4 regions of the Planococcus notacanthi genome follow, and region 3 is predicted to be linked to each of the others. Evidence: riboswitches for the same ligand, from Rfam matches in the RefSeq annotation. Region 3 holds a riboswitch; each other region holds the start of a gene.
What was found. A riboswitch is a leader RNA that binds a small molecule or an ion and turns the genes downstream of it on or off. The one in region 3 is predicted to bind S-adenosylmethionine.
Positions count from the first base shown of each region.

Region 1: it holds a riboswitch for S-adenosylmethionine, as region 3 does, so the genes downstream of both, QMA01_RS09830 (methionine ABC transporter ATP-binding protein) here and QMA01_RS16075 (methionine ABC transporter ATP-binding protein) in region 3, are expected to answer to the same signal.
Region 2: it holds a riboswitch for S-adenosylmethionine, as region 3 does, so the genes downstream of both, QMA01_RS09315 (sulfite oxidase-like oxidoreductase) here and QMA01_RS16075 (methionine ABC transporter ATP-binding protein) in region 3, are expected to answer to the same signal.
Region 4: it holds a riboswitch for S-adenosylmethionine, as region 3 does, so the genes downstream of both, metK (methionine adenosyltransferase) here and QMA01_RS16075 (methionine ABC transporter ATP-binding protein) in region 3, are expected to answer to the same signal.

Region 1 is NZ_JASDCQ010000002.1:467,902-475,279, reverse strand. It holds gene QMA01_RS09840 (MetQ/NlpA family ABC transporter substrate-binding protein) at 34-864, opposite strand; gene QMA01_RS09835 (methionine ABC transporter permease) at 877-1,548, opposite strand; gene QMA01_RS09830 (methionine ABC transporter ATP-binding protein) at 1,538-2,551, opposite strand; SAM riboswitch class I at 2,620-2,721, opposite strand; gene QMA01_RS09825 (carbon-nitrogen family hydrolase) at 2,773-3,561, opposite strand; gene QMA01_RS09820 (pyridoxal phosphate-dependent aminotransferase) at 3,648-4,811, shown strand; gene lepB (signal peptidase I) at 4,885-5,418, opposite strand; gene QMA01_RS09810 (SEC-C domain-containing protein) at 5,684-6,703, shown strand; gene QMA01_RS09805 (hypothetical protein) at 6,769-6,990, opposite strand; gene QMA01_RS09800 (DUF421 domain-containing protein) at 7,301-7,378, shown strand, end outside.
Region 2 is NZ_JASDCQ010000002.1:363,008-370,385, forward strand. It holds gene QMA01_RS09300 (ABC transporter ATP-binding protein) at 1-744, opposite strand, end outside; gene QMA01_RS09305 (PLDc N-terminal domain-containing protein) at 719-970, opposite strand; gene QMA01_RS09310 (helix-turn-helix domain-containing protein) at 1,183-1,701, shown strand; gene QMA01_RS09315 (sulfite oxidase-like oxidoreductase) at 1,928-2,590, opposite strand; SAM riboswitch class I at 2,671-2,781, opposite strand; gene modA (molybdate ABC transporter substrate-binding protein) at 2,950-3,723, shown strand; gene modB (molybdate ABC transporter permease subunit) at 3,720-4,403, shown strand; gene QMA01_RS09330 (ATP-binding cassette domain-containing protein) at 4,408-5,046, shown strand; gene QMA01_RS09335 (ThiF family adenylyltransferase) at 5,138-6,157, shown strand; gene QMA01_RS09340 (MogA/MoaB family molybdenum cofactor biosynthesis protein) at 6,175-6,690, shown strand; gene moaC (cyclic pyranopterin monophosphate synthase MoaC) at 6,842-7,330, opposite strand.
Region 3 is NZ_JASDCQ010000005.1:127,887-135,264, reverse strand. It holds gene QMA01_RS16090 (dicarboxylate/amino acid:cation symporter) at 1-85, opposite strand, end outside; gene QMA01_RS16085 (MetQ/NlpA family ABC transporter substrate-binding protein) at 237-1,049, opposite strand; gene QMA01_RS16080 (methionine ABC transporter permease) at 1,102-1,770, opposite strand; gene QMA01_RS16075 (methionine ABC transporter ATP-binding protein) at 1,763-2,788, opposite strand; SAM riboswitch class I at 2,877-2,981, opposite strand; gene QMA01_RS16070 (thioredoxin family protein) at 3,086-3,412, opposite strand; gene QMA01_RS16065 (ribonuclease M5) at 3,418-3,756, opposite strand; gene gcvH (glycine cleavage system protein GcvH) at 3,984-4,364, opposite strand; gene QMA01_RS16055 (arsenate reductase family protein) at 4,444-4,797, opposite strand; gene QMA01_RS16050 (acyl-CoA dehydrogenase family protein) at 4,904-6,685, opposite strand; gene QMA01_RS16045 (acetyl-CoA C-acetyltransferase) at 6,816-7,378, opposite strand, start outside.
Region 4 is NZ_JASDCQ010000001.1:1,501,263-1,508,640, reverse strand. It holds gene QMA01_RS07365 (alpha/beta hydrolase family protein) at 1-442, shown strand, start outside; gene pckA (phosphoenolpyruvate carboxykinase (ATP)) at 504-2,093, opposite strand; SAM riboswitch class I at 2,506-2,618, shown strand; gene metK (methionine adenosyltransferase) at 2,819-4,027, shown strand; gene QMA01_RS07350 (iron-containing alcohol dehydrogenase) at 4,086-5,303, opposite strand; gene QMA01_RS07345 (aldehyde dehydrogenase family protein) at 5,328-6,863, opposite strand; gene QMA01_RS07340 (response regulator transcription factor) at 7,033-7,378, shown strand, end outside.

The sequences.
Region 1 (7,378 bases), on a different contig from region 3:
TTTTCGCTGGAGCGGCTTTCTGTATCGAAATTTTTATTCAGCCATCCATTCCGGCTTGCCGAATCCTTCAAATTCTTCATCAATGACTGCTTCAAATTCAGCCGATTCCACAATTTCCACTAAATCCTTTGCTAATTCGCTGTCTTCATTTTCTGCATTGACCGCCACTACATTGCGATATTGATCCGGCATGTTTTCAAGTGCCAATGCATCCAATAGATCCATTTCAGCAGCTATTGCAAAGTTTCCGGGTACAGCCGCCAAGTCAGAACCATCAACTGCCCGCGGCAATTGGCCTGCTTCGATCGGCTGAAATTCCAAGTTTTTCTCATTTGTAATAACATCTCTTTCGGACGCCTGCAGCACTTCAGCTTCCGGATCCAACTCGACTAAGCCTTCATCCTGCAGCATCAGCAAAGCACGTGCACCGTTGACCGGATCGTTCGGAATCGCAATGGTTGCTCCATCCTCAATTGCTTCCAAAGAATCGTATTGGTTCGAGTAGAGGCCCATAGGCGCTGTTGGCACCGTAATCAGTGCGGATAGGTCCATGCCATTCTCTTTTTCGAAGTTTTCCAGGTAAATCGTGTGCTGGAACAGGTTGGCATCAATATCGCCACCATCGAGTGCTACGTTCGGCTGAATGTAATCGCTGAACTCCACCAATTCCACTGTGTAACCCTTTTCTTCAAGTCCAGGCACAATCGCCTTGCTCAGCATGTCGCTGTATGGACCTGCAGTAGCCCCTAGTTTAATGTCCTTCGAAGCTTCTCCTCCAGTTCCTTCAGAGCCGCTTTCTTCTCCACTGCCGCATGCTGCCAAAGCCAATGCGCTTGCTGCTAAAATAAATCCTAATTTTTTCATGTCATTCTCCCCTTATCGTTTATCGATGGCTTTCGCCGTATAGTCGCCAGCTTGTTGAATCAATTGGACCAACACAATCAAAATGACAACAGTAACAATCATGATCGTATTATCGTAGCGGTAATAGCCGAAGCGGATGGCCAAATCTCCAATGCCTCCGCCGCCTACTACGCCTGCCATCGCAGAATAGGCGACCAGGCTGATGATGGTCAATGTCACCCCCTGGATAATGCTTGCTTTCGCTTCCGGCAGCAGAACGTCTTTGATGATCATCCATGGTGTCGCACCCACGGCAATCGCTGCCTCAATGACGCCTTTATCGATTTCACGCAGTGAGTTTTCCACAATACGTGCGAAAAACGGAATCGCCGCAACCGATAGGGACACACTCGCCGCAATCGGGCCAATGGTTGTTCCTGTAATAAGTTTCGTCAGTGGAATAAGTGCCACCAACAAAATGATAAACGGAATAGAGCGTACAATATTGACGATAAAACCAATCACAGCATTGACCGGCCGGTTTTCAAGAAATAAGCCGCGGTCTGTAATGAACAGCAAGATTCCCAAAGGCAGGCCGACAATCAAAGCCACTGCCAAGGAAATCCCGATCATTGTCAGTGTCTGAAAAAAAGCAGTCTGTATTTCGGGCCATAATTCAATAATTCGTCCCCATTCAACGCCCATTCGGAATCACCTCCACAATTGCCGATCTGCTTTCCATATACTTCAATGCATCCATGACGTCAGAAGAAGTCCCTTTCAACTCCATGATAAAAACGCCAAGCGGCCTTTCCTGAATGTACTCAATTGCTCCATGCAAAAAGTTTCCTTTGACCGGATAATTCTGCAGCATATCGGAAATTACGCCTTCTCCGGCCACTCCCCCTTTGAACAACACTTTCACTACTGTACCCGTAAATTCGCTCAACAGATGTTCCGGAACATTGAAAGAGACGACGCTGGAGATGAATTCCTTAGTCAATTCCTTTTGAGGATCTGCAAAAATGTCGTAGACCTGACCTTCTTCAATGACACGGCCACCTTGCATGACGGCCATGCGGTCACAGATTTCCTTGACGACATTCATTTCATGCGTAATCAGTACAATTGTGATGTTCAATTTAAGATTGATGTCTTTCAATAAACGCAAAATGGACAATGTGGTATTCGGATCCAGTGCCGATGTTGCTTCATCACATAACAAAACGGCCGGATTGTTGGCTAATGCCCGTGCGATGCCGACACGCTGTTTCTGTCCACCGCTCAATTGAGCTGGATAAACATCGCGTTTATCTGATAAACCGACCATTTCCAACAATTCCTCCACGCGGCCTTTCAGATTTTTAGATGGAGTGCCTGCAGCCCGAAGCGCAAAAGCGATATTTTCGTACACCGTCTTTTGGCTGATCAGGTAGAAATGCTGAAAAATCATGCCGATTTTCAAACGGGCTTTTCTCAATTTTTCACTGTGTAGTTTGGTCAAATCATTGCCATCTACTGTGACGCTGCCGGAAGTCGGCCGTTCAAGCAAGTTGATGCAACGGATCAGCGAACTTTTGCCGGCACCTGAATAGCCGACGATGCCGAAAATTTCACCTTTTCCGATTTCCAATGAAACATTATCCACTCCAGTGACGGTGCCATGCTTAGTTGTGTAAGTTTTCGTCAATTTCTCAATCTGTATCATAGCTTCCTCCCGCCAATAAAAAGATGCCTCTTTCATCAAGAAAGAAGCATCGAAAAATTTAGTTTCTCGACTTATCTTTCGGAACATTGGGTTCCGTTGGATTTGGCACCTTCCCAATCGGGGGTTGCCGGACGTCACAGGGCCTGTCCCTCAGTCTCTCTTGATAAGTTTAAGTTATTTAATTGAATTTTATGTTACAGGCATCCCCAGCGAGTGTCAATCTACTTTTTGAATTTTTCGTACAATTGCTCACGGCGATCGGCGAATACCGGAATGCGCTTCCGGACTTCCTCTACTTCATCCAAATCGATTTCTGCATAACCAATGCCTTCCTCTTTCTTCATATCCAAACGAACTTCTCCCCAGGGAGCGATCACCATCGTGCTGCCGCCGAATTCATTGTTTGGATCACTGCCGATACGGTTCGAGGCGACAATAAAAATTTGGTTTTCGATGGCGCGTGCCTGCAACAAGATGCGCCAATGATCAATCCGCGCTTCGGGCCATTCCGCTGATACAAATACAAGTTTTGCACCGTTCAGCGCCTGGGCACGGATCCATTCAGGAAAACGGATATCGTAACAAATGACGCCTCCGTATGTCTGATTATCCAATTCGAATGTGCCAAGTGTATCGCCTTCTTCAAGATGGATATGTTCATCCATTAAACAAAAACGGTGAGCTTTATCGTATTCCGAAACCAGCCCGCCGTCTTTGTCGACAACGTACATCGTATTATAGAATCCTCCGTTTTTTTCAGTCGAAACAGAGCCACCCACAATATTGACTTTATGCTCTTTCGCAAAACTTTTGAGCAATTCCACTGTCCGGTTTGTGCTGTCTGCCAATGTATCCAGTTCGGTCAATGCATATCCTGTATTCCACATTTCAGGCAAGACGATCGTCTCCGCTCCATTGCTTGCCGCTTCCGTTAAATAATCCAGGACCTTCCGATAATTCAATTCCGGCTGACCAAAAGCGATATCCATTTGAACGCATGCAATTTTCATTCGTTTCTCCTCCACTAGACAAGTTACCTTCAACTCTATAAGATTTGAAGTAGAAGTGCAATTATTTCGAAAATAAGGAGAATCACATGGACTTTTCAAAACGGCTCCAAAACTTGCCCACGCAGTTTTTCGCTTCACTGGTGGCCAAAACAAGCAAAGCAATCGCTGAAGGACGCGATGTCATCAATCTTGGCCAAGGCAATCCCGACCAGCCGACGCCCGATCATATTATCAAAGCCCTGCAAACCGCTGCAGCCGATCCAAAAACGCATAAATATTCACCTTTTCGCGGCATAGCGGAACTGCGTCAAGCCGCTGTGAATTTTTACAAACGCGAGTATGGTGTGGATATCGATCCTGACCTCGAAGTGGCAATCTTGGCAGGAACGAAAATCGGACTTGTTGAGCTGCCCTTGGCTTTGTTGGATCCAGATGATCTATTACTTCTGCCGAATCCCGGTTATCCGGATTACCTGTCGGGAGCCCCGCTTGCAGATATCGGGTATGAGCTGATGAGGCTGAATCCGGAAAATGGCTATTTGCCGGATTATGCCGAGTTGACTGGAAGCATCCGTTCACGTGCCAAACTGATGTATTTGAACTACCCGAACAATCCAACCGGTGCAGTAGCGACTAAAGAATTCTTCGATGAGACAGTCAAATTCGCCAAGGACAACAGCATTGCGGTTGTCCATGATTTCGCTTATGGAGCTGTCGGGTTTGACGGAAAAAAACCGGTCAGTTTCCTTCAATCTGAAGGGGCTAAAGAAGTTGGCATCGAAATGTACACTTTATCGAAGACTTACAACATGGCAGGTTGGCGCATCGGATTTGCTGTCGGCAATTCCAAAATGATTGAAGCCTTGAACTTGATCCAGGACCATTTTTTCGCCGGTTTGTTCCCTGCCGTCCAATTGGCTGCGGCAGAGGCGTTGAATGCCGACCAGCAATGCGTAGATGAATTGGTCGGCCTTTATGAAAAACGCCGCAACGTCCTGGTGGCTGAATGCGCGCGGATCGGTTGGAACATCAAAGCACCACAAGGCTCTTTCTTTGCCTGGCTGCCGGTTCCAGAAGGTTTCACCAGCGTGGAATTTGCCGACTTCCTTCTTGAGAAAGCAGATATTTCAGTTGCGGCAGGCAGTGGTTTCGGCGATGTTGGAGAAGGTTTTGTCCGTGTCGGATTACTGGTTGATGAAACCCGCATCATTGAAGCGGTCAATCGCATCGAAGCTTTGAAATTATTTTAGAGTGCATAAAGGACAGCGTCCCAATACGGGGCTGCTGTCCTTTTAAAAATTGAGAAGATTGTCCACATCTGATTCATTTCACAAAACCGATATGCTCGAAAGGCGACAACCTGATTTTCACTTCACCAAGGACTGAGTCTTTAGAAATAAAACCCAAAACCCTGGAATCCATGCTATTTAAGCGGTTATCCCCTAATACATAATAAGATTCGGCAGGTACGACAAATTCCTGGAAATCTTCAGTCAGCTGCATCAATCCTTCTTGCTCCGCCGCTTTCCGGTTCTTATCCAAATAAGGTTCCGCTTGGGGAGTGCCGTTCACATACAGCTGATCGTCTTTCATTGAAATGCGGTCTCCTGGAACACCGATTACCCGTTTGATGAAATTGACGCCATTGGGTGCTTTGAAGACGATCATGTCAAAATTTTCTATCGTATGAATCTTAAAAAGCATGACTTTGTCATTTTCTTCGAACGTGGGCATCATGGATTCTCCATGGACAGCTACCGGTTCAAACAGAAAATACCGTGATCCCAAGACGATAAGCACAGTCAAAAAGATGACCCGCATCCAGGAAATAAACTCTTTTACCGGATCTTCAAACACATCGTCCCCTCCTGCTCCTGCTTATTCTTTCTTAATTATAATACGCATGCCAATTTGTGCATACTTTCGATTCTCTAATACCTAATGAATCCCAAAAGTGTTTAAGATTTTTCCAGTCCGAATTGTCTGTTGCCCAACTCCTTATTCGGTACAGCATCAGCAGCCTTACACCCTTTTTCATACGGCCGATTCCCGTCTGAATCGTCAGACTTTTGAGCGTATCGCAATTTTATGTTACACTCAATAAAAAATGTAGGTGATTAGAATGGTAGGAAGAAATGATCCATGCCCATGTGGCAGCGGCAAAAAATACAAAAAATGTCACGGAAAACAGCAAACTGTATCCATCAATGATTTGGTGAATGATGAACTGTTCAAAGTACGCCAACAGTTCTTCTCGGAAAATCCAAACCAGGAACAACTTGCAGAATTCCGTGAACTTCAGCAAGAATGGCAGCCACGCTTGATGCAATCAATGGCTGAAAACGATGCACAGGCTTTCGTAATCGAAAACTTCCTGTTCATGAAAAAACCTGAACTATGGGAAGAATTCTTAGCGAAACAAATCGAACTTGCCCAGCGTCCTTCGACCAAAGAAGTGCTGGAAGACTGGAAAGACGTGAAAGTGTTCCTTGGCCAATATGTTAAGGGCGATGCGGAAAAAGCACAGTTCACCGATGTCTTTACAAACGAAACACTTGAAATGGCCGATCAGCCTCCAACAGATATGGAAAACGGGCAAGGCTTATTGGCCATCCTGCTTCCGGACTCTCGCGTGGGAGAAAAAGGTGTACTATTCCTCAACGGTTATTTGACGGTTGTCGGTGAATTCGCACCGTTCTTCGAGCAGTTGAAAGCTCAAATCGCTTCTGAAAATGCTTCGCAGGATGAAAGCTACCTGCGTGACAACTACTTAGCAGTTGTCGAACAAATCGTTAAGTATTCAACTGGAAGTGTAGAAGAAAGCATTCAGCTTTCTCCTGAACACGATTCTGTTATGGCAGAACTGGATAAGCATATTGAGCAGGCGGATTTTGATGAAGAGACCGTCAGCAATGTTACAAGCATCTTGAACAGCTATCTTGTCAGCCAGCAGCCGACTGTCCAAAAACCGGAAGCTCTTGTAGCCGGATATTGGAGATTCCTGCAGGACCATGAGCTGATCAAAGGCCCTATGCTATCTGCAAAAGATTTAAGCGAAAAATTCGGCGTGTCTTCAAGCACAATCTTGAAGCGTTCAAAAGAATTCGGAGCTTATTTCGAAGAATTGCTAGCAAAAAAATAAGCTTTAACCAGCTTGAGGGATTTTTCCTTCATGACTGCTAAAGCAGCAAAAAGGAGTAGCTTCGGCTACTCCTTTTTTTCATCGTCTTTTCTTCGGAATGTAATGAGGATGTACAACAGAATACCGGAAACCGCCAAAAATAAATAAAAGCGTATGAAGTAGATACGCAGCCATAAACCGTCGGTAAAGCCGAAAACAAAATTGGCCAGCGTCAGCAAAGACAGACCGAGTCCTGCAGCAAAAATCACCAGACCCAAAAGGCGAAGTACATTCAAAACCGATGCCATCCTCAATCACTCCCAACTGAAATTCAAGTGATGTATGTCTTCCCTTCCAAAATAGGAAGGAGTTCAGCAATTTAGGTTTTTGGCGTTTGTTGATAACTTACAGGGAATCATAACGAGTAACAGCAGAATTGTCCACAATCCTGCATTTTTGCATAAAAAACTCCATATTTTTATGCTTATACACAATAAACCAACAAAAAATGTGTGCTATGTGGATAAGATGATTGAATTTTGTTGATATTTAAGAATAAATAAAACTTATCAACATGTGGATAAAATTATCAAAACCCTTTTCAGAAGAAGGGATAAAATGTTCGAAATTACTCTCGACAGCTTTATTCGGATCGTCACAGTCGGATTCCTTGCTTATATCGGCTTAATCATTTTT
Region 2 (7,378 bases), on a different contig from region 3:
CGGTGATAGGCATTCAACGCCTTCAACCTCAGAGCTTTTCAAAGCTTCACTTGTTTTTGGGACATTCCCCATCTTCACAAGGATTTGTTTACGCTCTGTTTTCTGAAAATCGTCATTTATGTTTCCGACAATCCTTCCATTTTTAATGATGATAAACCGGTCGCAAAATTCGCTGGCGTCATCCAATATATGGGTCGAAATGATGACGGTCGTCCGCTTCTTTAAGCGAGCAATCAATTTTTTTACTTCATTCCGGCCGATCGGATCCAACGCAGAAACCGGTTCATCCAAAATCAGCAGCAGCGGCTGGTGCAAAATGGCCTGGGCGATCCCTAGCCGCTGCTTCATGCCGCCGGATAATTGTTCCACTTTGTAATGTCCCTTTTCCTCAAGCCCGACTTCTTTTAAAACCGCTGAAATATTCCCCTGTAAAAACTCCTTATCCAAGCCCGACAATTTTCCGAAGAAAAAGAGCGATTCTTCACAGGTCATCCACGGCTTGAAGTCCGTCTGCTGGGACAAATAGCCAATGCTTTTCTTGTGCTGCACGATGGGTGTGGAATTGAACGTGATGGCTCCTTGTTCATGTTGCAGAATGCCGGTCATGCATTTAATGAGCGTCGTTTTTCCGGCTCCGTTCGGTCCCAACAAGCCCACACACTCGCCTTCGGCAATTGAGAAGGTGACATCGCTTAAAATTTTTCTTTTTTTGATGGTCTTATGAAGCTTCTCGACTGTAATCATTTCGGATCATTCTCCTTCCAATCACTAAATACAGTATCGGTCCGAGCAATTGGAGCAATAGAATGATGACCAGCCAAATATAGGGGGAGACAATCAGCACTTTTCTTTTGTACCAATCATAGAGTGCAACTCCAATCAGTAATAAGTTGAAGAAAATAATTGGCAAGGCAAAAGGCAAAATCTGTGGCCAGTCAATTTCCAGTAGAGCAGACATATCTGTATTCATCTGAATCACTCCTTCAATTATCATTATCAATAATGATAATTGAAAAGTCAACCATATTATTGTATTTTAGATACAGACTCAAAATACATTAAAGAGTAATATCATTTTTTATTGTAAGAAAATCCTGATATAAATGGTGACAAGAAGTTGGTAATCCCGAAGAAAGTCTATATAACAGCTCACTATCATGAATAAAAAGGGGATTGAAATAGATGGAATTTGATTTATTTAAAAACCAGGTCAGGTTTAAAATCGCTTTGGAATTAATAGATGTCGATGAAGGATACTCGATTATGCAACTGAATAAACTATTGAAAGAAGTATCGCAAGCAACATTATACAGACATGTGAACTCAATGGTTGATGACGATTTATTGAAAGTCGTTGGTATAAATCGAATTGGAAAAGTTGAAGAAAAGCTGTATGCGCTGAATACCCAAGCCTATAAGATCAGTGAAGAAGATTGGCAGTCTGCAACATACAGCGATAAAATAAAATTTGTAACTTACTTTTTTATGTATATTCTTCAGAACTACAAAGACTATCATGAGAACAGAGTTGGCGAAGGTACTCAAGATCAAGCGACATTTTCCTTAGTGAAATTGAACTTAACAGATAACTCATTCGAAGATTTTCAGTCGGAGTTAAGTACGTTAATGGAAAAATACTATAATAGAAAAGAAGATAAAGATGGAACAGATCGTACGATTTCGATGGTGATTATTCCGTAATTTCTCTTCTTTGAGAAGAAAATGTGCTTTAATTAATTTTGTTTACATATGAGAGGTTTATCGGAAGCTGCCATTCATTCTATATATGATTTAAAGAACCCATCAACCTTCACATGAAGGATTGATGGGTTCTTTGAAATAATACGAAATATAAAGTTCTAAATTGATGCAAGTTATCTCTTAAAGTGACAGTTCAATTATCCTGGAATCATAAGACTGGCCAGAGTCAGTCAAAATCTTTTTTCTCCCATTCGTCTTCAGGGATTTCCAAGTCTTCGCCGGAAAAGCGCTCTTCCTGAAACGGGTCGCCGTTCATGTGGAAACCGTTCTGCTCCCAAAAGCCCGGCTGGTTTTCATCGATGAATTCGATGCCTCGGACCCATTTGACACTTTTCCAAAAATACAGATGGGGTACGATAAAACGCAGCGGGTAACCATGCTTGGCGGTCAACGGTTCGCCGTCAAGTGAATGGGCAAGCAGCACGTCTTCCCGGTCCAAATCGGATAATGCGACATTGGTGATGTAATCGTAGTCACCGTGAAGCATCACATAGCCGCTTTTCGGCGTTACGCCCAATTCTTTTATCAGGTCAATAAAACGGACGCCGGTAAAGGTATTGTCGAAGCGGGACCAGCGTGTCACACAATGGATGTCGCGTGTTATTGTCGTTTGCGGCAATTTCAGCAGATCTTCATAATGCAGCGTGATTTCCTTATCAACCTGGCCGAAGATTTTCAATGTCCAAGTGGCCATATCGTAAACCGGCACCTCGCCTTCGTGCAGGACAGGAAAGCGCTCGGTCAACACCTGTCCAGGCGGCAGGCGTTCAACCAGAGAAGGATCCACTACAGGGACCCGCGTACGTTTGATTCGTTCGGCTTTGCTCAGCTTCATGTGATCACTCCTTAAAATAAATAAAACTCTTCCACTGAAAAAGGGAAGAGTTGGGTCTGCTGGTGAAATTCTCTTCCTCATCTTTCAGAACATCGTGGTTCTGTTGGATTTGGCACCATTCCAGTTTGTGAACTGGCGGTTGCCGGGCGTCATCGGGCCATTCCCTCTGCCTCTCTTGATAAGGATAAAGCGTATTTAATTTCTGGTATGACTTATTTTACCGAAACCGCTTATTTCCTGCAAGATTATTCGGAAAATAATTCAGCTTCTCTCCGGCTGGCGTTATACTGATAGTACGTGGAGAATCACGTGCATAGCAAGCGTCACTTTTTGTTTATAAGGAGTCCTGCAAAATGAAAAAAATGATCGGCATTATAGGAATGGCCGTACTGTTGAGCGGCTGCACCAACACAACAGCAGAAAACGGCGATGAGCTGCTTGTTTCAACAGCTTCAAGCCTGACAGAAGTGATGAAAAAAATGGAAGAGGAATTTCATCAATTGGAGCCGGATATCGAGCTGTCATTCAATTATGGATCATCGAGCAAGCTGCGAAGCCAAATTGAACAAGGCGCACCGGCAGATTTATTTTTATCGGCCAGTGAAAAGGATATGGAGCAGCTGGAATCCGAGCAACTGGTGAAAGCCGAAACTGTGGTGCCTTTTGCTGAAAATCGCCTGGTGCTTGCTTCCTTAGAGGAATTTCCGAAAACTGCAGATTTTACAGAAACAGTGATGACTGCAGAAGAAACCATTGCGATCGGGGAGCCGGACAGCGTACCGGTTGGAAATTTCACAAAGCAGGCGCTGGACAGCCAAGGGTTATGGCAGCCGCTTGAAGGGCGCCTTATCTATGCAAAAGATGCACGGCAAGTGGTGACGTATATCGAAAGCGGAAATGCCGGACTTGGCATCGTCTATTCCTCGGATGCGGTTATTTCCCAGGAAATAAAAGGGGCGCTCGAAGTGCCGGGGCAAGAAAATCCTGTCGTCTATCCGGGAGCCGTTGTAGCAGATTCACAAAAGCAGCAGGCCGCTTTGGCTTTTCTGGATTTTGTAGCGGGTCCCAAAGGACAGGCCATCCTCGAACAATACGGCTTCTTGCCGGCAAATGAGGCAACGCCATGATGCCGTATGATTTGTCGCCGCTTTGGCTGTCGCTGAAAGTTGCGGTTATTTCCACTCTATTTGTGTTTTTGGCTAGCTTGGCGCTTGCACGGTTGATGAGCAGACGTGAATTTTTCGGCAAAAGCCTTGTGGAAGCGTTGATTTTGCTGCCTTTGGTCTTGCCGCCGACTGTCATCGGCTTCGGCTTGATCGTCTTGTTCGGCGTCAATGGGCCGCTTGGGATTCTGCTTGAACAATGGTTTGGGTTTCGCGTGGTCTTTACCTGGATCGGGGCAGCGATCGCTTCATTCGTCGTGTCACTGCCGCTGATGTATCAAAGCGTTATGGCTGCTTTTGATAAAGTGGATCCGCGCTGGGAGAATGTGGCGCGGACGATGGGCGTATCCGAATGGCGGATTTTCCGGACCATCACCTTTCCGCTTGCCTGGTCAGGTATTTTGGCAGGTTTGATTTTGGCATTTGCCCGTGGCATCGGTGAATTCGGAGCCACATTGATGATTGCGGGTTACATTCCGGGCGTTACAGAGACCGTGCCGCTAGCGATTTACTTCGCTTATGAAGCAGGGGATATGGAAAAAGCCCTGTTTTGGGTGCTGATCATTTCGTCGCTTGGAGTAGCTGCCATCACATGGGTCAATTATTGGCGAAAAAAGAATGCTGTACGTATTGGAAGGGAGTAAGCGGATGCTGAAAGTGGATTTTCAAAAACAATTGGATCATTTCAATTTGGAGATGCAATTCGAATTGGATAAAGAAATTCTGGCATTGGTCGGCTCTTCCGGTTCGGGCAAAACAACTTTATTGAACTGTCTGGCAGGCATTGTCCATCCGGATAACGGAACGATTCTGTTAAACGGCCGGCATTTTTACAAGGACGGGCAAAAGCCGTTGAAAATCCAAAAGAGGAAAATCGGTTATTTATTTCAGGATTATGCGCTGTTTCCGCATCTCACTGCCGAACAAAATATTCTCTATGCACAGCCCGGAAGAACGGATGTACCGCATATCACCGAACTGACCAAAATTCTTGGCATTACTGGGCTTCTTGGAAAATATCCGCACCAGATTTCAGGAGGCGAAAAACAGCGTGTTGCGTTGACGCGGGCATTGGCTGCACAGCCGGATATCCTGTTGCTGGACGAGCCGTTTTCGGCTTTGGATGATGCCAATCGAGACCGTTGCCAAGAGGAGTTACTGCGGATTCATGAACAATGGCAAATCCCCATCATTTTTGTGACACATCGGATTGCGGATGCTGAAAAATTGGCAGACCGCATCATCCGGGTCGAGAAAGGGCAAATGGCTGAAGAAGCTGTGGTTTGATGTCTGCTTCAGTTTGAGAAAAGCCATGGTACAGTGATAGTAACGAGTAAACCGTTTGGGTCGCCAAGCGGATGGAAAAGGGGGAACCAATGTGGATGAACGCTATTCAAGACAGGTCTTATTCAAACCGCTCGGCCAAACCGGCCAGCACAAGCTGGAGTTCTCGACGGTCACGATCGTCGGCTGTGGCGCTTTAGGTTCCGCCATTGCTGAAACACTGACACGCGCGGGCATCGGGACCATCCACTTGGTCGACCGGGATTATGTTGAGTTGTCGAATCTGCAGCGCCAACAGCTTTTCACCGAAACAGATGCCCGGCAGATGCTGCCAAAAGTCGCAGCCGCCGAGCAAAGGCTGAAAGCGATTCGCAGCGATCTTCAGTTGTTCACGTATTTGGAACATCTGGATGCAGCAGGGATGGAGAAGCTGGCGGCTGTCAGCGACTTGATCCTGGATGCCACCGATAATTTTGAAACCCGCTTGTTGATCAACGATGCTTCTGTGAAGTTCGGCGTGCCGTGGATCTACGGCGCCTGTGTCGGAAGTTCAGGAGTGGTTTTTCCATTCATACCGGGAGAAAGCTCTTGTTTCCGTTGCCTGTTGCCGGTGCTTCCTGCAATCAATGAAACCTGTGATACGGTCGGCATCATCTCGCCGGCTGTCCAAGTGACGGCGGCGCTTCAATGTACGGAAGCCTTGAAATGGCTAAGCGGCAACCGCGTGGCAATGCGGAAAAAGATCCATCATTTCAATCTTTGGGACAACAGCCAGTTGGATATCGGCGTGTCGCGCATCAAAGATCCCTCCTGCAAAACCTGCGGACCGGATGCCGTCTTCCCGTCACTCAATGAAACAGGTGCGAGTTCCTATGCCGTTCTATGCGGCAGGGACGCGGTGCAGATTCTGCCCGATCCGAACCGTCCCATCACATTAGACGATGCTGAAAAAGTCGGTGCCCGTTTGGAAGCTGAAGTAAAACGGACACCTTATTTCGTCGAATTGAAGGTCTTCAATCACCGAATGGTGCTGTTCGGGAATGGCCGGTTGCTGATACACGGAGTCCATAATGTGGCAGCCGGCCGGAAATTGTATCATCAAGTCTTCGGCTAAACAAAGGGGGAAGTTAAATGTCAGAATCATTCAAAGGGGATCATCAGGTTCGTGTCGCGGTACTGACGATCAGTGATACACGGACAAAAGAAACGGATACCGGAGGCCAGCTCGTGCAGCGGCTTGCCCGAAATGAAGGGCTGGAACTTGTGGGTTACGATGTCGTGGAAGATGACATCGCGTCTATTCGCGTCAGCCTGTCGGAATGGCTGGAGAATGAGGAAGTGGATGTAATTATTACAACGGGAGGGACAGGAATCGCCAAACGCGATGTCACGCTCGAGGCGGTCAAACCGTTTTTCGAAAAGGAAATTGACGGCTTCGGTGAGCTCTTCCGTTACGTCAGTTTTTTAGAGGACATCGGCACAAAAGCGCTGTTAAGCCGTGCTGCAGCGGGTATTGCCAACGACAAAGCCATTTTTGTCCTGCCAGGTTCCCGTGGAGCTGTAAAATTGGCGATGGAACGATTGATCTTGCCGGAAATCCAGCATATCCGCTCCGAATTGACCAAGCATCAGCAATTGGACCGTTAAGTGGTTGACGTGTGTTAAAATCACTCATCTATAAAATGTGAAGCCTCCGGATTTGTCAGTGTATGACAAGTCCGGAGGCTTTTTTTACGTTTGGGATAGCCCAGCTGCTTACCATGTGGCAAGTTGGCTGCTTTCAGTAAATCAAATCCAGTCAACTACGCTCGTAGTCGCCTGATTTTCCGCCGGTTTTCTGGAGCAGCATGGTCGGTCCGATGACCATGTCCTTACCGGCTGCTTTGCACATATCGTAGATGGTTAAAGCAGCAGCTGATGCGGCCGTGAGAGCTTCCATTTCGACGCCGGTTGGCCCTTTTGTTTTGACTTCGGCAGTTAACAGCACTTCAAAATGATTGGCGTCTTCATCGACGTTCCATTGAAATTCAATATCGACACCGCTCAGCGCCAAAGGATGGCACATCGGAATGATTTGCGCAGTATTTTTGGCAGCCATGATGCCGGCAACTTGTGCCACGGCAAAGACATCGCCTTTTTTATTGGTGCCTTCTTTGATCTGCTGGTAAATTGCTTTATTCAGCAGTACCGAAGTGGTGGCACGGGCTGTACGGACACTGTCCTGTTTGTCAGAGACATCGACCATTTTGGCGCGGCCCTGGGCATTGAAATGAGTTAGTTCAGACAAAGAAATCATCCTTTCGTTATTGAATGATTTCAGTATAGCACGGCTGGT
Region 3 (7,378 bases):
TACTTTCCGGTGCAACTAATCCAATAAGGACACCTAAAACGATTGCCACAATGATTCTCGGCAATAAACCAAAATTGAATTTCACGAAATTGTCCTCCTCATATGAACAAATGCTTCTTTTTTATTATTCAAAAGTAGCACAGACTAAGACAAAATGTAAGTTATACATTAATTTACGGAATATTTTTATTATTTCACCAAAAATAAAAAAGCATCCCGAAAGATGCTTTTTAAAATCAATCTACTGGTACGACCGCTCCGCCCCACTCTTCCAGAATGAAATCCTGGATTTCCTGAGATGTCAAAACTTCTACCAATGCTTTTACATTTTCATTCTCTTCATCGCCAGCGCGAACAGCAATAATGTTTACATAAGGCGACTCTGATGATTCAAGTGCAATTGAATCTTCCAACGGGCTAATTCCTGCATCAATGGCATAGTTGGAATTGATCAAGACAGCATCGCCTTCACCGGATTCATACATTTGAACCAGCAGGGCTGCCTCATAGTTCGCGTCAAACTGAAGATTTTTAGGATTTTCAACAACATCGCTTACTTCAGCAGCTGTTTTATCAACGCCTTCAGCCAATTTGATCAAACCTTCAGCTTCAAGCAGTGACAGAATACGCCCATGATCCGCTACCGAGTTGCTCATCAAAATCGTACCGCCTTCTGGAAGTTCATCAAGAGATGCGTAATCCTGTGAGTAGACTCCGATTGGTTCGATGTGGATTCCGCCAGCATTTTCGAATTCATAGCCATGATCCGCTACCTGTGATTCTAAATACGGAATATGCTGGAAGTAGTTGGCATCAATTTCACCAGACTCCAAGTCTTCGTTAGGGAGGACATAATCCTGATATGTTTCAATTTCCAATTCGATTCCTTGTTCTTCAAGAAGTGGCTGTGCTTGCTCTAGAATTTCAGCATGGGGTACATTGGAAGCACCAACACGCAAAGTCTTAGATTCTTCTTCACCCGCTCCGCCATTTCCGCATCCTGCAAGTACTAAAGCTGTCAACGCTGTTCCTACTACAAATTTCTTCATCTTTATCTCTCCCTTTTGCTGTGTTTTAGTTTATGGAACGGAAAATCCGCAATTACCGTTTATCTGCTTTTGTTGTTACCAAATCACCAATATATTGAATGACGAACACAATGATCAAGATTAGGATCGTCGCCATCAATGTGACGTCTTCACGGCTGCGCTGAAAACCATCCAGGAAAGCCAATGTCCCAAGGCCGCCTGCACCGATGATGCCTGCCATAGCCGTATAGCCGACCAATGCGATGGCTGTTACCGTAATTCCGGAAATCAATGCCGGTTTCGATTCAGGCAGCAGCACTTTCCAAATGATTGTGCCGGTCGTCGCGCCCATAGAGCGTGCTGCTTCGATGACTCCTTTGTCGATTTCCTTTAATGCAATCAACACCATGCGTGCATAAAATGGAGCTGAGCCGATGATCAATGCGGGCAAAGCTGCGTTTGGCCCCCGAATGGAACCCATCAGGAATAACGTAAAAGGAATCAATAAAATAATCAAAATGATAAATGGAATGGAGCGGAATATATTAACGAATGCACCTGTCAGCCAATTGACCACTTTATTGGCCCATAATTGCTTCGGAGCTGTCAAAAATAACAGGATTCCAAGAGCCAAACCGATGATGAATGTAAACAACGTTGATAAAGCTGTCATATAAAGAGTTTCAAGTGTGGCTTCCCACATACTGTCCCAATCTACATTGGGGAATAACGAATCAATCATTGTGCATTACCTCCGTTTGAACATCTTCTGAGTGGAGAAATGCCAAAGCTTCTTCCATTTCACCAGGAGAGCCTTTCAACTGAAGAATCAATGTTCCATAAGCTCCACGTTGCGTATGCGAAATATTGCCTTGGACGATATTGACTTCCACCGAATGGCTGCGAATCAGTTTTGTCAGAATTGGCTGTTCGGTTTGTTCTCCGACAAAAACCAATTTCACCAGTTCGCCTGTCGGATACAACTCACGAAGGTTTTTGATGGTTTCCTGTGAATCTCCACTATCAGTGACCTGGGCCACAAAGCGTTTGGTGATTTCTTCTTTTGGTGATTGGAAAACATTCAGAACATCCCCGAGCTCCACGACACGCCCGCCTTCCATTACAGCAACACGATGACAGATTTTTCGGATGACGTGCATTTCATGAGTAATCAATACGATGGTCAAGCCTAATCGCTTGTTGATATCGACCAATAAATCTAGGATTGCATCTGTCGTTTCCGGATCAAGTGCAGAAGTTGCTTCATCACATAATAGGACTTCCGGATCGTTCGCCAGCGCACGGGCAATACCGACACGCTGCTTCTGTCCGCCAGACAGTTCCGATGGATAAGCATTTTCGCGGCCCGATAATCCAACCAGCTCAATCAGTTCCTGCACCCGTTTTCCACGCTGCGCTTTTGAGACTCCCGCAATTTCCAAAGGGAATTCGATGTTCTCTTTAACCGTCCTCGACCATAATAAGTTGAAATGCTGGAAAATCATGCTGACTTTTTGGCGCGCTTTCCGCAATTCCCCGCCTTTAATGGACGTAATTACCTTTCCGTTGATTTCCACAGTGCCGGAAGTCGGTTTTTCCAATCCATTCAACAAGCGGATTAATGTACTTTTACCGGCTCCACTATATCCGATAATCCCAAATATTTCTCCATCAGCAATAGATAAATCAACTTGGTCGACAGCCGTAAGAACCGCCTTGCCTGTATCAAATTTTTTCGTCACTTTCTTTAACTCGATCATTCGTTGAACACCCCTGAATCCTAAAAATAAAAAACCCTTCCGCGCATAACTGAGCAGAAGGGCAAACGTATATTATACGGAAACCAATCTCTCATCTTCCAAAGCTTTCGCTTCGTGTGATTTGGCACCATTTCATTTTCATGACGGTTGCCGGGCTTCATAGGGCACTTCCCTCCACCACTCTTAATAAGAGTTCGATATGAAATTAGTAAAACAGAATAGATTTTAATTGGTGGTAAATCTTACGCTTCGCCTATTTCAAATAGAGTCCCGCGCTTTTCTTACCAGAAATTCAATTTACCATGACCGGCTATATTCGTCAACAGATTTCAACTTGCCATATAAATAAGGTACCGATTGGAAAGCGTAAATCTTTTCCTTGAGCTTCCCATTCTCTGTAATCAGCAGGCAAGGAACACTTTCCACTTCATACATTCCTGCAATTTCCTGTACATAGTTCAAGTTCGCTTTGCCAATCGGAAGATCCGGCAATAGTTCTGTGACAACCGACAGCATTTTGGAAGCTACCTGACAAGTCCCGCACATCGGTGTGTATAAGTAATACGCGGTAGTGCGATTGGTATTCTTTTCTTTGATCCATTCTTTATGAGTCCATTCCTGCATCGTCTTCATCCCTCTGTTAATAGCTTATTGACCTGGACATTCGCTGAGATGAGCACATCCATCAGGATCCGGAGCGGCGTTGCTGCGACTTCCTTGTAGCTCCGGTTCACATAAAAATGCCGGGCTTCAGGGAACTCACGCTTGACCAGCTTCCGCAATTTTTCTCCTGAAGAGTCTGCATCCACTAATATAATGATGTCCTGGCCTTCATATGGCAGCAGCAATTCTTCAAGTCTCGTTGGACTTACTGTACCATTTGTGCAAAGAATCGTCACGGGTTCTGCAATGAGCGGTGCAATTCTCGTCTTATCACTGAGCCCTTCCACAACAATCACCTTTCCCATAACACTCACCCCATCGAATATAGAATAAGTTCAAAAGCTGTTTCTATATAAGTTGAAATATACCCCTTTATATTGAGTTATTCCACAAATAAGCTTTTCAAAAACCAGTTGGTGCACGGTTAGTTCAAGAGATTGGACTCGATACCTAGTGAATAGGGGTTCTTCACAACTCTCTCCGTCTTTGGCGCAAATAAAAAAAGCGCCAAATTAAAGGCGCTTTCCGGGAATTATTCGTTGGTCATTTCTTTGTATTGATCAGCATTCATCAGATCACTGATTTCTTCTTCAGAAGGGGCTTCAATAACCACCATCCATGCCTGCTCGTAAGGTGACTCGTTGACGAATTCCGGGCTGTCTTCAAGCTCGGAGTTGACTTCGATCACTTTGCCGCTGATTGGTGCATATAATTCCGAAACTGTTTTAACGGATTCAACGCTGCCGAAAGGCTGGTCTTTTTTCAGTTCATCGCCAACTTGTGGAAGTTCAACAAATACGATATCTCCCAATTCAGCCTGTGCGAAATGAGTAATTCCGATACGCGCATTGCCATCTTCGATCTTAACCCATTCATGTTCTTTAGAATAACGAAGTTCTGCTGGTGTGCTCATCTTGACCCCTCCAAATTATGTAGTTGATTCAATTTCAGTTTGACATAAACAGCTGTGAAATACAAGATGATGCCGTTTCTTAAAGCCAGTTATTCTGGTAATCGGCTTCTTTAAAACCTAGTGTCACCTTTTTTCCATCCCAAGCCAACGGACGCTTGATCAACATGCCATCTGAAGCCAAAAGCTCTAATTGCTGTTCTTCGGTCATGGTCGATAATTTGTCTTTCAAGCCAAGCGAACGATAGATTAAACCGCTTGTATTGAAAAACTTCTTCAATTCCACACCGCTAGCCTGATAGATTTCAGCCAATTGTTCTTTTGTCGGCGGGTTTTCTGCGATATGTATTTCATTATATTCCACATTATTTTTGTCCAGCCAGCTTTTCGCTTTCCGGCAAGTTGTGCATTTCGGGTACGCATAATAAGTAATCAAGTTAGAACCTCCCTTTTTTCTAAGCTTACCAAAAAGAAGGCTTTCGGTCGACGCAAAAAAAACAGGCAAATCCGATAAGTTCGGATCTGCCTGTTACCGTTATCCCTTAAACGATGTATTTCTCAACGTCAATCAACTTAACAGCCGCTTCGCGTTTTTTCGCAATGACGTTGTAAGGCGTTGAACGGGTCAATTTACGCAATGCTGAAAGCATCATGCGCTGGTTGTCGCCTTCGATGGCTGCAATCAACGTTTCTTTGGCATCCTTTTCAATCTGGTCGAATGCTTCCTGGCAATAAATCTGCGTATACAGAAGTTTTTGCTTGGCTTTTTCTTCACCTGAAGCAGCAATCGCTTTTTCTGTACGCAACACTACTGATTCCATCGCAAAGACGTTGCTCACGATGTCTGCGATGTTGACAAGCACTTCCTGCTCCGCTTCCAACTTCGTGCCGTATGTCTGAGCCGCTAGGCCTGCAGCAAGCAAAGCAATTTTCTTGGCATTTTTCACCAAGTACTTCTCTTGAGCCAAAGCTTCTGTGCCAACTTCTTCCGGCATCATCATCATCAGTTCTTCCTGAAGCTTCTGTGCATGCTGCAATAATGGCAATTCACCTTTCATTGCTTTGCGCAATAGCGTTCCTGGCACCAATAGACGGTTGATTTCATTTGTTCCTTCAAAAATACGGTTGATGCGTGAATCACGGTAAATGCGTTCAATTTCGTATTCCTGCATAAAGCCGTAGCCTCCGTGCAACTGAACGCCTTCATCTACGATATAATCCAATGTTTCCGTACCGAAGAATTTATTAAGTGAGCATTCTACTGCAAACTCAGCAATCGAATCAGCCACTAATTTGCCATCAGCATGCTGCTCATCCGTAAAGCTGCTCATGCGGTCTTCGAACAATCCAACAGTACGATATACAGAGCTTTCAACTGCGTATAATTTAGATGCCATTGTCGCCAATTTCTCACGCGTCAAGTTGAATGAGGAAATTGGTGTCTTGAATTGCTGCCGCTGGTTCGTGTAAGGGATCGTCAATTCCATTGCGCGCTTAGAAGCCCCGATAGTGCCGACTCCCAATTTGTAGCGGCCGATGTTCAAGATGTTGAACGCAATGATATGTCCGCGCCCAGCTTCGCCCAATAGGTTTTCGACGGGAACTTCAGCGTCCTGCAGAATCAACGTCCGTGTAGAAGACGATTTGATGCCCATTTTCTTTTCTTCCGGTCCAACAGAAACGCCAGGGAATTCGCGCTCTACAATAAATGCAGAGAATTTGTCTCCATCGATTTTTGCATAGACTACGAATACATCCGCAAATCCAGCGTTGGTGATCCATTGCTTTTCACCGTTCAATACGTAATGTGTGCCTGCTTCGTTCAGCTTGGCAACTGTTTTCGCTCCTAATGCATCTGACCCTGAGCTTGGCTCAGTCAAAGCGTAAGCTGCAATCATTTCACCTGTCGCAAGGCGCGGCAAGTAGCTTTGTTTTTGTTCTTCATTACCGAAAAGAACGATTGGCAGTGAACCGATACCGACGTGTGCTCCGTGAGTGATTGAGAAGCCGCCCGCTTTCGACATTTTTTCAGCGATTAAAGCTGATGCGATTTTGTCTAATCCTAAACCGCCATATTGTTCCGGAACATCAGCACCAAGAAGGCCAAGGTCGCCTGCCGTTTTCAACAGACGGACAGAATGCTCAAATTCGTGGTTTTCCAGTTTTTCAACTACTGGCATTACTTCTGTGTTGACGTAATCCTCAGTCGTTTTCGCGATCATTTTTTGTTCTTCTGTGAAATCTTCCGGTGTGAATACCCGTGACAGATCCGCATCTTCAATTAAGAAACTGCCGCCTTTGATCAATGTTTTTGATTGTTCCATTTTGTATTCCTCCTATTTTGTAATTGCTTATTATGTTCTATTTTAAAGAAATCGCTCCAGGCGGACGCTTTCCGCTGGAGTTTCCGCTGATATGCTCCATATCCTTACAAAATATTTATCAAATTCAGTTCTACAGCATTTCAAAGACGCCTGCTGCGCCCATTCCTCCACCGATACACATTGTGACGACACCGAACTGCTTGCCTTGGCGCTTCAATTCACTCATCATACGGATCGTCAGGATCGAGCCCGTCGCCCCCAGTGGATGGCCAAGTGCAATGGCTCCCCCGTTGAAGTTGACTTTGTCGATATCCAATCCAAGCTCCCGAATGACGCCAAGCGATTGGGAAGCGAATGCTTCGTTCAATTCCCATACATCGATGTCATCAATCGTCAATCCAGCCAATTTCAAGGCTTTTGGAATGGCTACAACAGGACCGATGCCCATTACTTCCGGCGGTACGCCGCCAGTTGCAAACGAACGGAATTTCGCAATCGGTTTCAAGCCTAGAGCTTCTGCCTTTTCACGGTCCATCACCAGCAATGCGCCGGCGCCGTCAGAAGTCTGTGAAGAGTTTCCAGCGGTAACCGTGCCACGGGCTGAGAAAGCAGAGCGCAATTTGTTCAAGGTTTGGATGCTGGTGCCATGGCGGACACCTTCATCCATTTCGAACATAGATGTTTTCTCCTGGT
Region 4 (7,378 bases), on a different contig from region 3:
CGAAAACGTGCATCTGCTGGCGTTTTCAAGAGGCGGCATCATGGCTTTATGGACGGCAATCCTTCGCCCGGATATTGCATCTGTCGTTACGTGGGCGGGTGTAACAGATACAGTACTGACATATAAAGAGCGGCCGGACATGCGGCGCATGATGAAACGGCTCTATGGCGGGACGCCCAACACAGCATTGGCTGAATACGAAGAACGCAATCCCTTGTTGCGGATCGAGGAAAGTGCAGCCCCTTTTTTGATCATTCATGGCCTGAAGGATGAAAACGTCTATCCGGCTCAAGCTTTTCTGTTGGAAGAAGCATTAAAGCTGAATGGGCAGACGCACGAAACCTGGTATTTTCCGGATTACACACATTTTTTTCCGCCGGCAGCAAATCGCCAAACAGTACAAGCAGTCTGTAAGTGGATGGGTGAACAAGAAAAAAAATGATTTAACTGAATCCAAACAAAAAAACCGTTCGGATTTCTCCGAACGTTTTTTTAACATATGCTTATTTTTGAAGTGGTCCGCCGAGTGTAGTAATTTCCGGTGCGACAGTACCGAACTTTTGGAAGTTCTCTTGGAATTTCTGTGCCAATTCCGTTGCTTTCTGGTCATAAGCTTCTTTGTCTGCCCATGCATTGCGTGGGTTCAATACTTCTGTCGGCACTCCTGGTACTTCTACAGGAATCTCGAGGCCGAAGATCGCTTCTTTTTCGGTCGGTACGTTGTTCAACTCGCCTTTGATGGCAGCGCGAACCATTGTACGCGTGTAAGAAAGCTTCATGCGGCTGCCGACTCCGTAGACGCCGCCAGTCCAACCTGTGTTGACAAGGAAGACTTGAACGCTGTGCTCATCGATTTTATTGCCGAGCATTTCTGCATAGACCGTTGCGTGCAACGGCAGGAATGGTGAACCGAAGCAAGTAGAGAATGTTGCTTCAGGAGATGTAATGCCGCGTTCTGTACCAGCCAATTTTGATGTATAGCCGCTTAGGAAATGGTACATCGCCTGTTCTTTCGTCAACTTGCTGATTGGAGGCAAGACGCCGAATGCATCTGCTGTCAAGAAGACGATCGTTTTCGGATGTCCAGCAATTGAAGGGTCTACAATATTATCGATTGCCTGCATTGGGTAAGCAGCACGTGTATTTTCAGTCAATGAACCATCGTTGTAGTCAGGGATGCGTGTATCCGGATCCACTACCACGTTTTCAAGGACAGAACCAAAACGGATGGCGTCGTAGATTTGTGGTTCGTTTTCGCGTGACAAGTTGATGGTTTTGGCATAGCAGCCGCCTTCGATATTGAAGACGCCATTATCGGACCAGCCATGCTCGTCATCACCGACCAATTTACGGTCTCCATCAGCTGACAAAGTCGTTTTGCCTGTACCGGACAAGCCGAAGAACAAAGTCACATCGCCGTCTTGGCCAACGTTCGCTGAACAGTGCATAGGAAGAATGCCTTTTTCAGGCAATAAGTAGTTCATGATTGAGAAGATGGACTTCTTCATTTCGCCGGCGTATTCAGTACCCCCGATCAAAATGATGCGTTGTTCCATCGATACAATGATGAATGTTTCAGAAGCGGTCCCATCAACTGCAGGGTCTGCCATGAATGTAGGAGCATAGACTACAGTGAATTCAGCTTCATGCGTTTTCAATTCTTCAGCCGTCGGACGGATGAACAATTGGTGGGCAAACAGGTTATGCCACGCGTATTCATTGATTGTTTGGATCGGTACACGGGATTCGTGGTCAGCTCCGGCGAATCCTTTGAATACGTATAGCGCATCTTTTTCTTTTAGGTGTTTAAGCACTTTAGCGTACAGGTTTTCGAACACTTCGCTGGAAATCGGACGGTTCACATTGCCCCAGTCGACTTTGTTTTTAGAACTTTCTTCTTCGACCATGTATTTGTCTTTCGGCGAGCGGCCTGTGTATTTCCCAGTCTCCGCTTTAACAGCGCCTTCCCGTGTCAAAACCGCTTCTCCGCGGGATGTTGCTGCTTCCACTAATTGTGGCACTGATAATTGAACATGTACATTTGGGCCAGTTAAAAGATCCTTCAAATCGTTTGCAAAGTTCACTGAAGTCATATATATGTACCTTCCTTTTCTGTTATTCCCATGGCGATGGGGAGGATGTATATTCGTTCATTAGTATAACACATTAGGTTCATTAGTCTATACTAATTCGCTGCAGAATTGAAAAAATATTGAAATAAGGTTCTATATTAGGGGATTGGGAAGGACGGAGGCCGTTGCTCCTTGGAAAATTCGAAGGTCATATTGTTTTAAAGATGGGGCTAACTCCCATCATAACAGGAGCTGAATGAAATCACATAATCCCAATGAGAAATTATTGCAGTTTCCTGGCCGATAGGAAAAGAACTTCACGAATGTTCACTGCGTAGGATGAGAACATTCAGCAATAAAATTTGAGCATTTTATTCGCCGAAATCGTTGACATCCCCGAACTATTTCCGTATGATGAAAAATTGAACGGATACTCTTATTCCGAGCTGGTGGAGGGGACAGGCCCTATGAAACCCGGCAACCTGCTGCAACTGCAGTGATGGTGCCAAACCTGAAACAAGGCTTACAGGCCTTGGATGATAAGAGTGAAAGGTGCTTATGATGATTCTCCTTTCCTCATGACGAATGAGTGAAGGGATTTTTTTATGGAATGCCCTTAATCCTCGTGTGAAAGGCCACAGACGGCTTGAAGTTCAATCCGGAAATTCCGGAACGGACTTGACATGGGAAACGAGTACCGTATCAATTTCGAGAGCAATCTCGCAGGATATAAGGAGGAACATTTTTTGAAAAACCGTCGATTATTTACTTCAGAATCAGTAACAGAAGGGCATCCGGACAAAATCTGTGACCAAATCTCAGATGCTATTTTGGATGCAATCTTAACCGAGGATCCAAACGCACGTGTTGCGTGTGAAACGACTGTAACGACAGGACTTGTTTTAGTAGCAGGGGAGATCACTACGTCCACTTATGTGGACATTCCAAAAGTCGTTAGACAAACGGTAAGAGAAATTGGATACACACGCGCTAAATATGGTTTCGATTCAGAAACAAGTGCAGTTCTTACAGCGATCGATGAGCAATCGCCGGATATTGCTGCCGGAGTCAATGTGGCACTTGAATCACGTGAAGGCCAAATGACAGATAAAGAAATGGACGATATCGGAGCAGGCGACCAAGGGTTGATGTTCGGATATGCCAACAACGAAACAGAAGAATTAATGCCATTGCCGATTTCATTGGCGCATAAATTGGCGCGCCGCTTGGCTGAAGTGCGCAAGGAAGAAATTCTTCCGTATTTGCGTCCGGATGGCAAAACGCAGGTGACAGTTGAATACGATGAAAACAATCAACCGCTTCGTGTAGATACGATTGTTATTTCTACTCAGCACCACCCAGAAGTAACGCTGGAGCAAATCCAACGCAATATCAAAGAATACGTCATCAATGAAGTCGTTCCAGCTAAATGGATCGATGAAGATACTAAATACTTCATCAATCCAACTGGTCGTTTCGTTATTGGCGGACCTCAAGGAGATGCGGGCTTGACTGGCCGCAAAATCATCGTGGATACTTATGGTGGCTATGCTCGCCACGGCGGCGGAGCTTTCTCTGGTAAAGATGCAACAAAAGTTGACCGTTCAGCAGCTTATGCAGCCCGTTATGTAGCGAAAAACATCGTTGCTGCAGGCCTTGCAGACAAATGCGAAGTGCAGTTGGCGTATGCAATCGGTGTAGCACATCCTGTGTCCATCGCTTTCGATACATTCGGCACCGGCAAAGTGGATGAAGACAAATTGGCCGATTTGGTACGGGCGAACTTTGATTTGCGTCCTGCCGGCATCATCAAAATGTTGGATCTGCGCCGCCCGATCTACAAGCAGACAGCGGCCTACGGACATTTTGGCCGTACAGATGTTGATCTTCCTTGGGAACGTACTGACAAAGCAGCAATCCTTAAAGAACAAGCTGGCGTAGAAGCTGGTATTTAATTAGCACACAATAAAAAAGAACGGCCAGGCAGCGATGCCTGGCCGTTCTTTTTCTGTTTTATGAAGTGGAGCTGGTCTGCAGTTTATCAACACGTTTGCCTATCGCTTCTATCAATTCAGCGGGAAGTGGAAAATTCATAGCCGCAGGATCTGACTGGACTGCCGCTATAGTGGTCGGCAGTGAATCGTCAGGAATATTGTATTTCGAAAAATCTTTCGGTAAGCCTACTTCTTCCTGCAAATCGCGGATTTTCTGTACTACTTCCTCGAGCAAATTTTGTGGAGACTTGTCACGAATGTCCACATTTAAGGCCTGCGCCAGCTGGTCGATTTTCGGCAAATACAGGGCTGGAATCATCTCGATAACATGAGGCAGGAAAACGGCATTCGCAAGTCCGTGTGGAATGCGGTATAGAGCGCCATATGCATGAGCCAGGTTATGGACAGGAATGGCGTTCAGCGCGAAGCTGAAAGCAGTAATCCCCATGGTGCTGGCCTGCAGCATTTCCATGCGTGCTTTGATATTGCTGCCATTGTTGACTGCTTCAACAATGTTTTTTTCGAACATCCGGATGGTCTGAAGCGCGTAGGCGTCGGTAAATCCAGTTGCTGTCGGTGACGCGAGCGCTTCAATGGCATGTGTCAATGCGTCAAATCCGGTAAAAGCCGTAATGAACGGTGGCAAGCCGAGTGTTAGATCAGGATCCAGAACAGCCATATTGGCGCTGATGAAGGGGTGAATAATATTTGTTTTGACCTTTTTTTCTTCATTGTAGATTACGGCAATCGGCGATACTTCCGAACCAGTCCCGGCAGTGGTCGGAACGGCGATATGCGGAATGGGAATAAATTGAGCTTCTGGCCAGGTATAATGTGCCAAACCGCCCGGGATCGCTTTTTTGATGTCGGTCAATCCGTGGTGTAAGGCAAACTTGATGCCTTTCACGGTATCCAAGACACTGCCGCCTCCAACAGCCAATAAAGAGTCAGCTGCCATTTCTCTTGCATACTGGATAGCGCGGTTTACAGATTCACTGCCCGCATCCTGCTGGATGTCGGTGAAGATGCCGACCAATTGAGTGCCGGTGCCGTTTTGTGTCAAGCGGAATATCTCTGCTACTTTATCAACGATACCGGCATCTTTCAGTCCTTGGTCGCTGAAGAGCACGACCCGTTTGGCGCCAAGCCCATTTAATAGGTCTGGTATCATTGCCCTCGTATTGGAGCCGCTGTGGATAGTGGTCATCAATGCGAAATTCGAATAGGTTGTAATCAATGAGAGTCACCCCAATCTTTAAAATTAGTGGTCATTTGTTCCTTCAGGAAACAGCAGTCCAAATGCAAGGCGGCGCTCAAGTTCCGGCACCATGGAAGTATGGACATGTTTTAATTGCGTATAGGCGTCCAACGAATACTTGCCCATTTCACGGCCGATGCCGCTTTGCTTATACCCGCCGAAAGGCGCATCATTCCGCAGCATATGCCAGTCATTGATCCAGATGACGCCGGCTTTAATTTTGCGGGCAACATCATAGGCTTTATTGACATCCTGGGTCCATACGCCGCCGGCAAGGCCGTAGATTGAGTCGTTGGCCATCTTAATGGCTTCGTCCACATCGTTGTAGCGGATGATTGTCAGGACCGGACCGAAGATTTCTTCCTGCGCGATAGCCATATCGTTGGTGACATCCGCAAAAATAGTCGGCTCGATAAAATAACCGTTTTCAAACCCTTCAACTACAGCTTCTTTTCCGCCGCAGACTAGCCGGGCACCTTCCTTAATGCCGGTGTCAATGTAGGAAAGAATGGTCTCTTTCTGCCGCTGTGAGATGACGGGGCCCATAGCAGTCGTTTCTTCCAATTGATTGCCAAGCTTCAGCGTTTTTGTCAGTTCGGCAAGTTTTTCGACCACGACATCATGGAGCGAGTCTGGAACAAACAGGCGAGTGCCCGATTCGCATAGCTGGCCCGAATGGAGAAAGACACCGAACAGGCTGCCGGGCAAGGCGATTTCAAGATCTGCGTCTTCCAACAGAATATTAGGCGACTTGCCGCCTAGTTCGAGGGTGATATTCTTGATTGATTCGGCTGCGATTTTCATGATATTGCGCCCGACTTCAGTTGAACCGGTAAAAGCAACTTTGCTGACTTTCGGATGGCGGACAAGCGGTTCGCCAACTTCAGTCCCGGATCCGGCGACTACATTGATGACACCGGGAGGAACGACTTGTGAAATGATTTCAGCCAAGCGCAGAGCGGTCACCGGTGTATGGCTGGCCGGCTTTAATACGATGGTGTTGCCGGTAGCGAGAGCAGGCGCAATTTTCCAAGCCGCAATCAATAGGGGCATATTCCATGGAGTGATGGCTGCGCATACGCCGATTGGTTCCCGCCAGACAAAGTTATGGGCAGGGCCTGGGAAAAGCGGCGATGGCAATGTTTCAGTGAACGGGTAGTCCACAACAAATTTCGCCATTTGCTGGAACAGGTCGATGATGCTCATAATGTCGTTCCCTGCAATGCGTCGGACAGTTCCACCGGAAGTCAATGATTCCAAGTAGATGAGTTCATCTTTATTCATCGCAATGGCGTCGGCAATCCGGTTAAGTGCCTCGGCTCTTTCCAACGGAGTCATTTGGCTCCAACCGGAATTTTCAAAAGCGTCCAGGGCTGCTTCAACTGCCTGGTCGACTTCTGTCGCCGAACCTTTTGCAACTTTTGCCACTACTTCACCTGTAGCGGGATTATGGACGTCGAAAGTTTCGCCGCTTGAAGAAGAAACCCAAGCGCCGTTGATGAAATGTGAAAATTTTTGTACTCCAACTTGAATGGACATGGCTTTACCCCCTAATTGAATTTTTCTATAAGACAAGATATGATGAAGCTTAACTGATGAAAAGACGGAATATTCAAAAATAAATGTAAGGGCTTTCAAGTAGAGTGTAAATTTGCGCGGTGTATAAGTCTATCCCTGAAAATGTAGGGGTGAAGAGGGAGGCAGATAGATGAAGGTTTTACCGGTTTCTGCAGAGCGGTTTATCGATAGTTTATTGGATACAGGCAGTACTGAAGACAAAATCAATCGGATAGTCGAAGGCTTTTTCATCTTATTTCCATTTTCAAGGCTCTCATTATTTTCTTATTCACCCATCAACTTCATCAGTGAATTGATTTTTTCGCTGCATGCTGACGGATCAATGCTCAACCAGGATGCTATTCGCGAAGACATCCGTACAATCCAGCCAATTTACGAGGCTGTTCTGAATAAGAAAGCCCGCTACATAACCGTTAGTGAAGATCATTCTGAGTTGCCTGCAAAATATGTGAAAAAATATAAGCTTTCTTCTGTTC